2 regions of the Ammoniphilus soli genome follow, and region 2 is predicted to be linked to the other one. Evidence: predicted binding sites of a transcription regulator. Region 2 holds the regulator's gene; the other holds the start of a gene.
The links. Region 2 encodes LexA, which represses DNA repair genes until DNA is damaged. Its sites were predicted from a motif close to CGAACATATGTTCG; they were not measured.
Positions count from the first base shown of each region.

Region 1 (7,454 bases), 180 kb from region 2:
ATCCCTAAAGAAGGCGAGCGTCCTTTCCGGAGGAGAGAAGGTTCGTTGCATGCTTTCCCGCATGATGCTAGTCGGGGCGAATGTCCTTATCCTCGATGAACCGACAAACCACTTGGATCTAGAGTCCATCACATCCCTTAACAACGGGATGATTGATTTTGATGGTACAGCTCTTTTTGTATCCCATGACCATCAGTTTGTTCAAACCGTAGCAAACCGAATTATTGAAATTACACCTAAGGGAATCATTGACAAGATGATGTCTTATGACGAATACTTGGCTAGCCCCGAAGTGCAGAAATTACGAGAAGAAATGTACGCATAACTTAGAAGCAGGGATCTGGTGCAAAGATCCCTGCTTCTGTTTTTATCGTATTACCATCCCACGCGGGAGACAATGACTAGCAGAATGTAAAGCACCAAGATAAAAGCGAAACCTCCGCCTGTATGGCAATAGCCGGCAACCGGAGATACCGGTCCCATTTTTCCTGCCATGACTGGGGCTGCAGGGGGAACATTCTCATAGGCATAAGGTGATACCGGGGCCATATTGGCATAACCAGCATAAGGGGCTGTGGCCGTCGGGGCGACATTCGCATAAGGGTGCATTGGTGATTCCATTTTTTATTACCTCCTTTTTGTGTTCAGGTTATCTTATACGATAAGTTCTGTGGTTGTTTGTACGTCTGCCTATTTGTCTCTAAGTTGGGCGGGCTGGCCGAAAGCCATCATCCTAAAAATAGGTGTTTGTCAAGGCTGTAGCTATCGGGTACAATAATTCTTTGGTAGGTTACAATGGGAAGGATGAAAATCTTGAAAAACATCTCAAGAAATACGATAGAACTTTTAGCTCCCGCTGGCAATTGGGATTGTCTTCGTGCAGCTGTAAGCAATGGCGCTGATGCTGTATTTTTTGGTGTAGGGAAATATAATGCGCGGGTTCGAGCGGATAACTTCCAAATGGAAGAATTGCCCGATATTATGGCTTATTTGCATAAATATGGAGTACGTGGCTATGTTACGTTTAATATTCTGGTGTTTGAAAATGAACTGACTGAAGCGCGCCATCTGGTAGAAGCCTGTATGGAGGCAGGGGTTGATGCGCTAATTGTACAGGACATGGGCCTGATGAAGATGATTAGGGACATGTCTCCGGACTTTCCGATCCACGGCTCCACTCAAATGACAGTGACTTCTCCCGAGGCTGTAGACTTCCTGAAGCCTTATGATATCGAAATCATTGTACTGGGCAGAGAAAATAACTTAAACCAAATCCGTACCATAGCGGATAAGACTGAAACCCCTCTCGAAGTTTTTGTACACGGCGCCCTGTGCGTGTCCTATTCTGGGCAGTGCCTGACATCCGAGATGTGGGGGGGACGCTCAGCAAACCGCGGGGAGTGCGCCCAAGCCTGCCGATTGCCGTATGATTTGATTGTGGACGGGGAGAAAAGGGAAATGGGGAACATTGCTTATGTTCTCTCGCCTAAAGATCTCGCTGCCATTGATCTCGTTCCGGAGCTCATTGAGGCTGGAGTTTCCTCCTTTAAAATAGAAGGCCGCTTGAAATCTCCTGAGTATGTGGCGAATGTTGTGAGCAAGTATCGCAAGGCCATCGAAGAGTATTTGGCCGGCCGGGATTATGCGCCTTCCACAGAAGAAATTCGAGAGCTGCAGCAAAGCTTCAGCCGCGGGTTTACGCACGGTTTTCTAAAGGGAACGAATAACAAAGAATTGTTGGATGGAACCTTCCCTAAAAGCCGGGGAGTTTATTTGGGTACTGTTAAAAAAGTGCTTAAGGATGCGGTTCTTTGCGAGATCGAAGCCCCTCTTAAACGCGGGGATGGCATTGTGTTCGATGCCGGCCGCCCGGAGAAAAAAGAAGAAGGCGGCCGCGTTTATGACCTTCGCCAACGAGGAATAAAGATTGAAGGCGAAGTCCAACAGGGTCTTGTCGAGATTGTTCCCGGCCGCCATGATGTGAACTTAACCAAGGTTCGGGTAGGTGACCGGATTTGGAAAACCAGCGACCAGGAACTAGAGCGGCGCTTGCGCAAAACCTATGAAACGGAACAAGGACACAGGTTGCTGCCATTGGAGATTGCGGCAACCGGGCAAGTAGGTGACTTGCTTGTAAGTGTTTGGCGGGATGTTGAAATGGGAAATAGTGTAACTGTGGTATCTTCCGATTCCATTCAAGAGGCTGTAAAAAGACCCCTTACATTGGAATACCTTCAAGAGCAGTGGGGACGCTTGGGCGGAACCGTTTATGAACTGCGCCGCGTTGAGTTGAATTTAACGGGAAACGGCATCGTGCCGGTGAGCGAGCTCAACCGCATGCGAAGGGAAGCTGTTGAGCGTCTGCTCGAAATGCGTCAAAACCCCCGTCAATATCTCAGGAACATCGAAACTTCAGTTCCAGCTACAACTAAAAGAGCAACAGAACAAAAGCCGGCCCAGTTATATGCTCTTTGCCGAACGATGGAACAGATCGAAGCTGCATGCCAAACGGAAGCTGACTATATTTATGCTGATTTTGAGTTCACGACAGACTATCCCCAAGCGGTCCAAGTGGCTAGACAGTACGGCAAGCCCATTGCCTTGGCCACGCCTCGGATTCATATGCCAGGAGAAAACGGCATCTTGAACGGCATGCTGAAAGCAGAACCAGATGCAATCCTAGTAAGAAGTCTGGGGGCATTGCAGTATTTTAGCCAGATGAATCTCTCCATTCCTTTATTTGGGGATTTCTCTCTAAACATTGCTAACAGTAAAGCCGTTGAGCTATTTTTAAATCATGGGCTGGATCGGGTAACCCCTTCATATGATTTAAATATCCAGCAAATGATAGACTTGCTTCAAGGCACAGCGGATCCAGGGAAGATGGAAATTGTGATTCACCAGCATCTGCCGATGTTCCATACGGAACACTGCGTTTATTGCACTTTCTTAAGCGAGGGTACAGATTTTACCAATTGCGGGCGTCCTTGTGAAACCCATCGGGTTTCCCTGCAGGATCGGATCGGCATGCTTCACCCTGTAAGAGTGGACATCGGCTGCCGCAACACCGTCTATAACGCTATTGAGCAGTCGGGAGCGGAATATTTGCCGCAGTTTCTTCAACTGGGCATACGCCATTATCGTATAGAATTCTTGGAAGAAAATGCAGCGAAAGTACAGGAAGTCATCAGCTTGTACCGTCAAGCCATCGAAGGCAAGCGAACTGGAACCAGTGTATGGAGGTCTCTAAAAGCGACAAACCAGCTTGGAGTTACCCGAGGGCAATTAGTAAAGCAGTAGTAGAGGTCTAGGGGCGGCCTAGGCGATAACGGGAGATTCTCCGGTTATTTCATATTTTTTAATAAAAAAGGAAAATAAGCGGACTTCCTCCTGTTAAGTCTCGTAGGAACAACAATTTTTCTTATATCTAACATAAAAAGCCGGATTTTCACCGGCTTTTTTCTATTTTGCCCACCTCACATCCCAATCTTCAACCATAGTAGATCCTCTTTAATCTCCATCTGCTTAATAGAACCCCTTTTTATGCTTCGTATAAGGTCCAATTGATTTAAGTCTAAATAAATGTGCCTATCCTGATAGTGAAGATAGGGAGGGCGGTTGAAGATTTGCTGGTTAACTGTCTCATTCAAGATAGGGGTCATTTCCTGGATTAGAAAGGCAACCGTTCTGCCATGGACTTTTGCTGGCTGCAAAACAAGAGAAAAAGGGATTTTGATCATCCATTTCCTTGCCTCTCCTTGTATGTACAGCAAGGAGTTATGGATGGTGACTTTCAGCTTTTGAACATTTTCGATCTGAGCCTGCACCAGAGCCGCTTGTATCATCTTCGCCGTCAGGGGAACAGGGATATAGGCATGACCCAATGTTTTGCCGGCACTTTCTTTTAGTTTTCGAAATTCCGGGTGGCGGACAATGCGATCCAGCTTTTTTCTTAACCGATAGACAAAGTAGTGATCCATAACCTTCTCCCATCTTATCTTTCTTATGTTATACATATGCATCACCCGCTTGCCTGCACCCTAAACCAGGTGTCCGGTTCACAACAAGAAAACTTGGCTCGCGCCAATTCCCTAACTTGACATCAATGTCAAGTTAGGGGAAAGCTACAAGTTTTCCTCGTGCTGTTCAAATAATGTAACGAAGTTATAAATTCTGACAGTGCGACAAAAACTTGTCAATCTAGGATAAAACGGCTAGGCAGGATTCATACTAGGATAGAACGATATAGGGAGGGATTTAGATGGAAACCTTTTATGCCAACGCCGAGGAACTTTGGGAGAAGCTCCAGGAGCATGGCGGCGTTTTAATTCGGGATTTTGAACTGTCTCATTATGGTGATGAGGATAGTGCCGCTGGTTACGTACTCCTCTATAAAGGGCTTACTCACGATATTCATCGCGTCAATAAAACCGTGGAAATGTTGTATAACAAGCTGGTCTCGGCCGGTTTCGAACATAATTTGGAGTTGACTTACCGTAACATCGATCGACCTGACAAGTATAATGGAGCAAAGAAGGAAGCTGTCATTGAGCTTTATCCGGGTTTGCATATGGGGGAAGCTGGTGAGTTTGAGGAGTCGGAAGAAAACCTTTAATACACCGTGAACAGAAGTCCTCTAATCGAGGGCTTTTTCTTGTACCAGTTTTCTTGTTGCCTATCTGTTCTCATATCGGTATAGTTATATCATGAACTAGATAAAGGAGAGAGAACATTGGCGCAGTTTGAGCAAGTCACCGTGATGAAAGAGGCAAATATTTACTTTGAGGGTAAGGTAACCAGCCGTACTGTATTGTTTGCAGACGGAACGAAAAAAACTTTAGGTATCATGATGCCTGGGGAATACGAGTTTGGAACAAGCGAAAAGGAAATTATGGAAATTGCTGCGGGAGAACTAGATGTACTGCTTCCTGGTGAAACGGATTGGAAAAGCTTTCGTGCCGGTACGCAATTTACCGTGCCTGCAAACGCATCGTTCAAGTTGAAGGTATATCGAGTTACTGATTATTGCTGCTCCTATATTAAGGAATAGCGGACAAAAGACTAGCCACCTGCGTTGTTGGCTAGTCTTTTTATATTGCTTCCAAACGGATATTATGAGTTAAGCCAAGTTTTCTTTGTGGATTCTCTTAAGCAGATATGGTATGATAACTGCGAAAAATGTTCCCTTCCTATAAGGAGGCCTATTTATTATGGGTATTGCTGAATTAAACAACTTAACGGTTCCACTATTTGTTATTGGTGCGATCGCCATCCTTTTGGCAGGATCGTTCTTTAGCTTTGGCGTTTTGCGTCTTTTTCAGAAGCGATTCTTCCAAGGTGCTTTGTCAATTGTACTTGCTGTCGTTAGCTTTGTGGCTCTACTGGTTTATGTCGAGTGATAGCCGAATGGACAAAAGGGTGTCCACGGAGGTGGAATAGCCCTTTTATCCGATATTCTACCGCTCGTTCAATTGAATAGCCTTGATATTCTAGGTGTTCCATCCGTTACATGGAACACCTTTTTGCATAGGTAGCGTTTGGTAATTTTTTTCATCTTGCAAGTTCTCCTATAGTTCGCATAAAATAAGAACAAATGTTCCTTTTTAGAAAGGATAGGTGAACTATGTTTGATTATAGTCAAATGCCTAAACGCTCTATCCTTATGCTGGATGCCAAGAGTTTTTATGCTTCCGCACATTGTTCGCTGCTTGGGCTAGATCCCTTGACCGCCTACTTGGCTGTCGTTGGCGATCCAGAGAGGAGCGGTTCCATCATTCTTGCAGCCTCAGCCGCATTAAAGAGAGATTTTGGAGTGAAAAATGTTTCGCGGTTCTTTGAATTGCCCCGAGATCCCCGAATCCAGATTGTCAAAGCGAAGATGTCCAAATACTTAGAGATCAGTTTAGAATTAACGAAGATCCTCGGGCGTTTTGCCCCCTTTGATAGCATTATGCAGTACTCGGTCGATGAAGCGTGGATTGATGTCACGGGAACGGAAAAGCTTTTCGGTGAAAAATGGTCTGTAGCTAGAAAAATTAAGCAAACCATTTGGGAGGAGCTGCGGATTCCCTTAGCGATCGGGATTGGGCCCAATATGCTAATGGCCAAAGTTTGTTTGGATTTAGATGCCAAGAAAGCGCCGGAAGGAATTGCCGAATGGACTTTTGAGGATCTGCCTGCGAGGCTGTGGCCCCATCCGGTCAAGGATATGTGGGGGATTGGGTCGCGCATGGAACGAAACCTAAACCGGATGGGCATTCGTACGATTGGCCAGTTGGCTGAATTTGAGGTTTCCCTGCTGGAGAACCGATTCGGCGTTATGGGGGTGCAGCTCTTCAACCATGCCTGGGGCATTGATTTTTCCCGTGTGCAGCCAAATTATAGCCAGACGCATAAAAGCTATGGAAACGGCGTCACCTTACTCCGCGACTATGTCAAGCCTTCGGAGATCAAGATTGTAATCCGCGAATTATGCGATGAAGTAACCACTCGGGCTCGCAAGGACCGAATGGCCGGTCGAACCATTTCTTTAGGGATTGGTTATTCCCACGATGCAATGGGGGGCTTCTCCCGCTCGCAGTCGATTGCTACGCCAACGAACCTAGAGGATGAGGTTTATGCCGTTTGCCTTCAGTTGTTCGATACGCACTATACTTTAGGGGAAGAAGTTCGAAACATATACGTGTCCTTGTCCAATCTCAGTCCGGACCAGGAAATTCAGTTGGATATGTTCAGCTATAAGACAAGGGAGAAAAAGAGAAGCTTAGCTTTTGCCGTGGATCAGATCCGCGATTCATTCGGACCGACTTCCATTATCAAGGCTTCCAGCTTGGTCGAAGGAGGTATCGCTTTAGAAAGAAGCGCAAAGATTGGAGGCCATTACGGATAAAAAGCAAGGTAAACCAATGGGGATTAATCGTTAATTGTCATAAGTTTAAATTTTCCAAAAAGGGTGTTGGAACGATCTTCCATGTTAAAATCTAGAAGATAGGAATTCGGGCGAAGGAACTGACAAAGAAACCAAGATCAAGGGAGAAAGGAAAGACTGCATGTATCCTCATGAAATTATCGTAAAGCTAGGAATGAGCGAATATATCCTTTGGCGATATTTGGAACAACGGCAATTCGTTATTCCTTCCATGGATGAAATGGTTAATCATTTTGGCAGACATCGGCGGACCATTAAAAACTGGTTAAAAAACTTAACTGAAAGCGGCTATATTCAAGGGAAAAAATCATAATGGCAAAAAGTCGCTTTCTTTATTGAGCAAGAAGGCATAAGAAGCGACTTTTCGTCTATAGACTGGAGGTAACATCATCTAGTTTCAAGATAAAGGCAAATTAACCTTTACAATGGAAAAACTAATCATTTCTGATACCGATTTTAAAATAGACCCCCAAAGATCTTAATCGCTACGTTCAGCCTTCAGCTCCTTAATGCCCCGTTTAAAAAT
Region 1 is NZ_JBEGDL010000003.1:35,384-42,837, forward strand. It holds gene ABLT31_RS07560 (ABC-F family ATP-binding cassette domain-containing protein) at 1-325, shown strand, start outside; gene ABLT31_RS07565 (YjcZ family sporulation protein) at 376-621, opposite strand; gene ABLT31_RS07570 (U32 family peptidase) at 805-3,300, shown strand; gene ABLT31_RS07575 (hypothetical protein) at 3,477-3,980, opposite strand; gene ABLT31_RS07580 (hypothetical protein) at 4,262-4,615, shown strand; gene ppnP (pyrimidine/purine nucleoside phosphorylase) at 4,733-5,050, shown strand; gene ABLT31_RS07590 (hypothetical protein) at 5,211-5,399, shown strand; gene ABLT31_RS07595 (DNA polymerase IV) at 5,624-6,889, shown strand; gene ABLT31_RS07600 (helix-turn-helix domain-containing protein) at 7,050-7,241, shown strand; gene ABLT31_RS07605 (hypothetical protein) at 7,407-7,454, opposite strand, start outside.
Region 1: the regulator LexA is predicted to act here: its motif matches at 5,587-5,600, upstream of ABLT31_RS07595 (DNA polymerase IV).

Region 2 (7,454 bases):
GGTGAACATCTGAAAAAACAAGCAGAAGACAAAGATAAGATCCCGGATCATGACGGTGCCACTGTATCGAAAGCAATGGCGAGCTCTCTGTTTGATATTCCGATCGATCATTACATCCTTGTGGATTTTGAAAGCTTTACCGCTTTGGTCGATGAGGTCGGAGGAATTACCGTCGAAGTTGAGAGGGAGATGATTTATAATGACCCATCAGATAACACTCATATTAATTTAAAAGCCGGAAAGCAGCATTTAAATGGGAAGAAAGCTTTGGATTGGGTGCGTCATCGTCAAGATGACCGCGGACATGCGTTTTTCTCCAGTGACTTTGATCGGAATCAGAGACAGAAAGAAGCGATAAAAGCCATTGCACAAGAATTAACCACATGGAAAGGGCTTACCCGCATCTTTGATGTCATGGATGTGATGGCTGAGCATGTTCGGACGGACCTTTCCAAAGAGCAAATGAGGGATTTGTTTTGGGCATTTAAATCATTAGATCCAGAGAACGTAAAAAGTATTGATACTCCCAATGTATATTGGGATAGTGTTCAATTGCAGACGGTTATTCCGCAAGAGGATCTTTCTACTGCGCATAGCGAACTAGTACTATTACTTAAAAAAGAAGGGAAGAGCAGCTAAGGCTCCTTCCCTTTCGTCATGTGAAGAACTATTTCTTTGCACGAAATTATGATCCTTTAGCAAGCGTTGAACAGGGACATAAAGAACATTATAATAAGTAAGCAATATCCAAAGTGTGCAGAGTTTGGATTCGGAGGTAATTATGGAATCAAGTCTAACCCGTGAACGGGCCATTCTTGTTGGAGTGCAGTTGCAACAAATGACAGACCATGCGTTCCGATCCTCTTTTGAGGAATTGGAGAATCTCGCAGATACGGCAGGAGCCGAAGTGGTGGCAAGGCTAGTCCAAAAAAGGACGCGACCGGATAATGTCACCTATGTAGGAAAGGGGAAGGTAGAAGAGCTGATGGCGGCCATTGAAGAGGTGCAAGCCGATCTCTTGATTTTTGATGGCGAACTCTCCCCCATCCAACAACGAAACCTAGAAAATTTATTAGATATAAAAATCATTGACCGCACATCGCTCATTTTGGATATCTTTGCGATGCGTGCAAAAAGCAGGGAAGGCATCCTTCAAGTCGAGCTGGCTAGACTGTCCTATAAACTTCCGCGTTTAACGGGAAGGGGACAGGAATTAAGCCGTCAGGGAGGCGGGATTGGTTCGAGAGGAGCAGGGGAACAAAAGCTGGAATTAGACCGCAGGCATATTCGCCGCAGAATAAGTGAAATCGAAGGCCATCTTGAGGAGGTCAAGCGAACCAGAGAGCTGCATCGGGTTCAAAGAAAAAAAACAGGGATTCCCGTAGTGTCTCTCGTCGGTTATACGAATGCGGGAAAGTCAACCTTGTTTAATGCCATTTACCGGTATGTCCATGAGATGGAGGAAGAACAAGTTGAAGCGGAAAACAAATTGTTTAAAACTCTCGATACAACGACAAGAAAAATTCAACTGGAGAATGGCTGGGAGTGGCTTCTAAGCGATACTGTCGGTTTTATTCAAAACTTGCCGCATAAGCTGGTGAAGGCTTTTCAGAGCACATTAGAAGAAGTGACGCAAGCTGACCTTCTTCTTCACGTCATCGATAGTTCCAGTCCGGAACGGGAAGAACAAATTGCCACCGTAGAGTCTGTTCTTACCGGTATAGGCGCTTTGAATGTGCCAGTAATCAAAGTGTATAACAAGGGCGATCTCCTCGAGATAAAGCCTTACCTGCAGGCTAGTGATGTTCTGGTTTCTGCCGTTACCGGGGAGGGTTTAGCGGATCTGCTTGGGAAAGTGGAAGAAAAGATTTACTCTGATGTGACGACCTATAGTTTGCTGTTACCTTATGATCAAGCCATGATCATGTCAAAGCTCCATAGAATGGGAGAAGTGACCAGCAAGGAAGAGTCGGATGAGGGGTGGAAGCTTATCGTTCGGCTATCTGAAGAAAATTTTGGCCGTCTTTCATCGGAGCTTGGTCCTTATATCATGAAAGAATAAAAGATTACAAAAAGAATATTATGTCAACCGAGGAGTAAATCAGCAATGTATACAATGTTAAAGCATGGAGAGCATTTCAAACCGTTTGTTGAAGCAGCCGAAAAGAAAATAGAGGCGCGGATCAAAGAAATCAACAACATGTCCGATTATAACCAATTTAAGGTTTTGAGGGCGTTTCAGGAAGAGGAAGTCAGCGATTATCATTTTTCACCTTCTACTGGTTATGGATATGATGATGTAGGCCGCCATACCTTGGAGAAAATTTATGCGAAGGTTTTTGGCGGGGAGGCTGCATTAGTTCGACCTCAAATCATATCAGGCACACACGCGATTGCTATTTCCTTATTTGGCATTCTTCGTCCTGGTGATGAGCTAATGTATATAACGGGGGCTCCTTACGATACATTAGAAGAAGTTGTAGGGGTTCGCGGACATGGGCAAGGTTCCTTAAAAGATTATCAGATCGGGTATCAGGCTATCCCATTAACGGACTCAGGGGCTGTCGATTTTGACAGGATATCCCAAGTGATAACAGCCAAAACAAAAGTGATTGGAATCCAGCGTTCACGCGGATATGCTGATCGCCCTTCTTTTCCGATTGAACAATTAAAGGAAATGATCCTTTTTGTCAAAGAATTGAAACCGGATGTGATCGTGTTTGTAGATAACTGTTACGGGGAGTTTACGGAAGCTCTCGAGCCGACCCAAGTAGGAGCGGATATAATGGCAGGGTCCCTGATTAAGAATCCAGGCGGGGGGATCGCCAAGACCGGGGGGTATATTGTCGGAAAGGAAGAATACGTCACGCTAGCCTCCTATCGAATGGCAGCACCGGGCATCGGAGCGGAAGGGGGAGCTTCCTTATACTCGTTGCATGAAATGTATCAAGGATTTTTTCTCGCCCCTCACGTGGTTGGTGAAGCGCTGAAAGGAGCAACGTTTACCGCTGCGCTCCTAGAGAGTCTAGGCTTTCGAACCAATCCGAAATGGAATGACCCTAGGACGGACCTGATCCAGTCAGTGGAATTCGGGAGTGCTGAGAAGCTTATTGCTTTTTGTCAGGGGATTCAAAAAGCTTCTCCTGTGGATTCCCATGTTCGCCCTGAGCCAAGCGAGATGCCGGGATATGCAGATAAAGTCATTATGGCTGCGGGTACGTTCATTCAGGGAGCAAGCATTGAATTATCTGCAGACGGTCCGCTTCGCCCTCCTTATCTCGGTTTTGTTCAGGGAGGTTTAACCTATTCCCACGTGAAGGTGGGGGTATTGACTGCGCTGGATGCTCTCGCCGAGAAAGGGCTGTTATCCCTTTCATAGAAAACAAGCCCAAATTAGTGTCAGTTTTTGTTACAAGCATTGACACGTAACTTGATCTTATATAGAATAAATATATAATCAAGTTTTTACAAAAATTGCTTCTGAAGAGGGTGTTTTCTATGGGCGACGATATCCGCCGCAATATGGCCCTATTTCCCATTGGGATTGTAATGAAGCTAACGGACTTAACGGCCCGACAGATCCGCTATTACGAGACCAACGATCTAATTCAGCCTGTAAGAACGGAAGGCAATCAGCGTCTGTTTTCTTTTAATGATGTTGATCGGCTTTTAACGATCAAGTCGTATATTGAAAAAGGACTGAATATCGCAGGGATTAAACAGGTAATGAACCTGAACCCAGATCCGGCTGCGAAGGAACCGACTGTTATGACGGAGAGCTCTGAGCAAAAACGCAAGGAAATGTCTGATACCGAGTTGAGGCAACTGTTAAAGCAGCAGTTAATGATCAACCGGCCAGGAAATACTCCGTTAAATCGAGGAGAGCTATCTAGATTTTTCCATTAGTGGGAACTATATAGATGTCAATAATAAGTGGAGAGAATCTAAGGGGGTTTATCAATGAGCACACGTTACACGAAAGAAGACATTATGCGCTTGGCCAATGAATCGAATGTTAAGTATATTCGATTGGGCTTTACGGATTTGCTAGGTATGATTAAAAATGTTGAAATTCCTGTAAGTCAATTGGAAAAAGCTCTAGATAACAAGATGATGTTTGATGGTTCTTCTATCGAAGGCTTTGTACGCATTGAAGAATCTGACATGTACTTATACCCAGATTTAGATACTTGGACCGTGTTTCCTTGGGGAAGCGATTTCGGGACAGTAGCGATGTTGATTTGTGACGTCTATCTAGCAGATGGAGTAACGCCATTCCCTGGTGACCCTCGCGGTATTCTTAAGCGTCAGCTCAGGAGAGCAGAGGCAATGGGCTTTAGCGCAATGAATGTGGGTCCAGAACCTGAGTTTTTCTTATTTAGATTAGATGATAAAGGGGAACCAACCCTTGACCTGAACGATAATGGCGGATACTTTGACTTTGCTCCGCTCGATCTTGGGGAAAATTGCCGTCGTGACATCGTTCTAACTTTGGAAAAAATGGGATTTGAGATCGAAGCTTCTCACCATGAGGTAGCTCCAGGTCAGCATGAGATCGACTTTAAATACGCTAGTGCAATTAAAGCGGCCGATCAAATCCAAATATTCAAGCTAGTGGTTAAGACAGTTGCTCGTCAACACGGATTGCATGCAACCTTCATGCCGAAGCCGCTTTTCGGCATAAATGGTTCTGGTATGCACTGTCACCAATCATTGTTTAAAGGCAATGAAAATGCATTTTATGACGAAAGTGATGAGCTGGGTCTAAGTCATGTAGCGAAGCAATACATGGCAGGAATTTTAAAACACTCCCGTGGATTCTCTGCGATTACGAACCCTTTAATTAATTCGTACAAGCGTTTGGTGCCTGGTTATGAAGCACCTTGCTATGTGGCTTGGTCTGCAAAAAATAGAAGCCCATTGGTTCGCATTCCATCTTCTCGCGGATTGAGCACACGCATTGAAGTTCGCAATCCTGATCCAGCTGCGAATCCGTATTTGGCTCTTGCCGTTATGCTTGCAGCAGGTTTGGATGGAATTGAAAATGATCTGCCTTGCCCTCCAGGTACAGATCGCAATATCTATGTAATGAACGAAGAAGAAAGAGAAGAAGCAGGTATCGATACACTTCCAGCTAGCTTAAAGGAAGCCATTGAATGCTTAAAGAATAATTCAGTTATGATTGAGGCTCTTGGTGAGCATGCTGTGCTTCACTTCATTGAAGCGAAAGAAATCGAGTGGGATATGTTCCGCACTCAAATCCATGCATGGGAAAGAGATCAATATATCATTAATTACTAATCGCATAAAGTTGAGCAAGGTGCTGTAACACGGTGCCTTGCTTTTTTCTATTTTATTGGAAGGACGAATATCCTATCTGAAAAATTTTTATAAGCTTTTTGAAATCGTTTCAAGGCTTGCTTCGTAGGAAATAAAGAGAAAAGGAGGTTGTATTATGGAATGGCTGTTTTGGGCTGTCATCATTGTATTTTTTATAGGGAGCTTGGCTGGGATTGTCATCCCGATCATACCCGATGCCCTGTTAGTATGGGGAGGCTTTTTAATCTATCAGTTTGCTCTGGCGGAGCGAAGTTTATCCCCATGGTTTTGGTGGGGAATGGGCGGCATTACATTGCTTATTGTCCTAGCGGATATGCTTGCTAATTTGCTTTTTGTGAAAAAGTATGGCGGATCCAAGCTAGGGATGATAGCCTCGGTTATCGGCTTGCTCCTTGGTCCATTTGTATTAGGGCCTCTTGGGATTCTAGCTGGTCCGATACTTCTGGTTTTTGCTGTAGAGTGGATTCGGAACAGGGATGGAATGATGTCCATGAAGATAGCTCTCAGCACTCTCGCTGCTTTTTTTGGAAGTGCTGCCGTGAAATTGGTTCTTCAGGTCATTATGATCATCGCCTTTTTTATTGCAATCTAAAAACAAAAAACACTAGCCATGGATCAAATGGTCTAGTGTTTTTTGTTTTCTGTTCGAATTTATTATTTTGTTAATCATTTGAACAGCAAGAGGTAAATAGAGCGTCCCATTTTGCTAGTGCATATTTCTAAATACGCCAACTACTTTGCCAAGGATCGTTACCGATGGCAGAAGAATCGGCTCTAAGTCAGGATTCTCAGGCTGTAAGCGAATATGGTTCTTTTCCTTATAAAATGTTTTCACGGTTGCTTCTTCGTCTTCAGTCATCGCAACAACGATATCACCGTTATTTGCCACAGATTGTTGTCTGACAATGACATAATCGCCATCTAAAATACCAGCTTCGATCATACTATTTCCCTGTACTTTTAACATATATATCGTATCAGACCCTACCATTCGCTCTGGGAGGACAAAATATTCCTCTACGTTCTCCACAGCAAGGATAGGTTCACCGGCGGTAACCTTCCCTACCACGGGGATTCTAACGGTTGGTAGAGTAGCTTCTTCCTCAGGGAAGTCCAATTCATCCAAAATCTCTATGGCTCGCGGTTTCGTAGGGTCTCTTCGAATTAATCCCTTCTTTTCCAAGCGAGCTAAATGACCGTGTACGGTTGAGCTTGATGCAAGACCGACGGCTTCTCCAATCTCCCGAACAGAAGGCGGGTACCCTTTGTCTTTAACTTCTTTCTTAATGAAGTCAAGAATGGCATGCTGACGCGATGATAACTTCATCTTATTTCCCCCCTTGCTTTTACCAAAACCTTCTTTTTTTTCATTATAACAAGGTTCGATCAAATATACAAACATAAGTTCGAAGAAGTTGTTGACAAGAACGCTTGTTCGAATTAATATTTATATAAGATCGTTTGTTCGTACGTGTAGAAAGGATGAAATGATATGAAATCGATAGTTTTGGGGTTTACGATGATGGCATTGTTGATAACGAGTTTAGTGCATATTGCAGGCAATATAACATGGATGAAGCCTGCGCATGCGAGCGGTTTAATGGAATATGAGGAAGTTATCGTTCAGACTGGGGATTCCCTTTGGAAGATTGCTGATCAATATAATGAGGATCACGATCTTTCAATCTCCCAGATGGTTCAAGTCATTATTGATGAAAACCAGCTGTCTAACCCATATATCTATCCGGGACAAGTTATTCAGATCCCCTTTACCTCTAACAAATAGACTCTTTAAGGCAAGTTATGTTACAATGTAGGAACACCTTTTAGAGAGGAGACGAATTACTTGGTTACTCCTGAGAAAATCGAACGAATCAACGAACTAGCCCGGAAGTCAAAGTCAACTGGACTAACTGCAAAAGAAAAGCAAGAACAAGCTTCTCTAAGACAGGAATATATTCAGGCTGTTAGGATGTCGCTAAAAGCTAACTTAGATTCGTTAAAAATTGTAGATGAAGAAGGCAACGTCCTAAAAGAGTATGGAGAGAATAAACTGAAGAAAGATCTGCACTAACAAGCCGTCACGTATTGTGATGGCTTCATTTTTTTTGAAG
Region 2 is NZ_JBEGDL010000003.1:212,581-220,034, reverse strand. It holds gene ABLT31_RS08650 (LCP family protein) at 1-639, shown strand, start outside; gene hflX (GTPase HflX) at 782-2,062, shown strand; gene ABLT31_RS08640 (methionine gamma-lyase family protein) at 2,108-3,379, shown strand; gene ABLT31_RS08635 (MerR family transcriptional regulator) at 3,499-3,906, shown strand; gene glnA (type I glutamate--ammonia ligase) at 3,961-5,301, shown strand; gene ABLT31_RS08625 (DUF456 domain-containing protein) at 5,456-5,932, shown strand; gene lexA (transcriptional repressor LexA) at 6,047-6,667, opposite strand; gene yneA (cell division suppressor protein YneA) at 6,833-7,126, shown strand; gene ABLT31_RS08610 (DUF896 domain-containing protein) at 7,187-7,414, shown strand.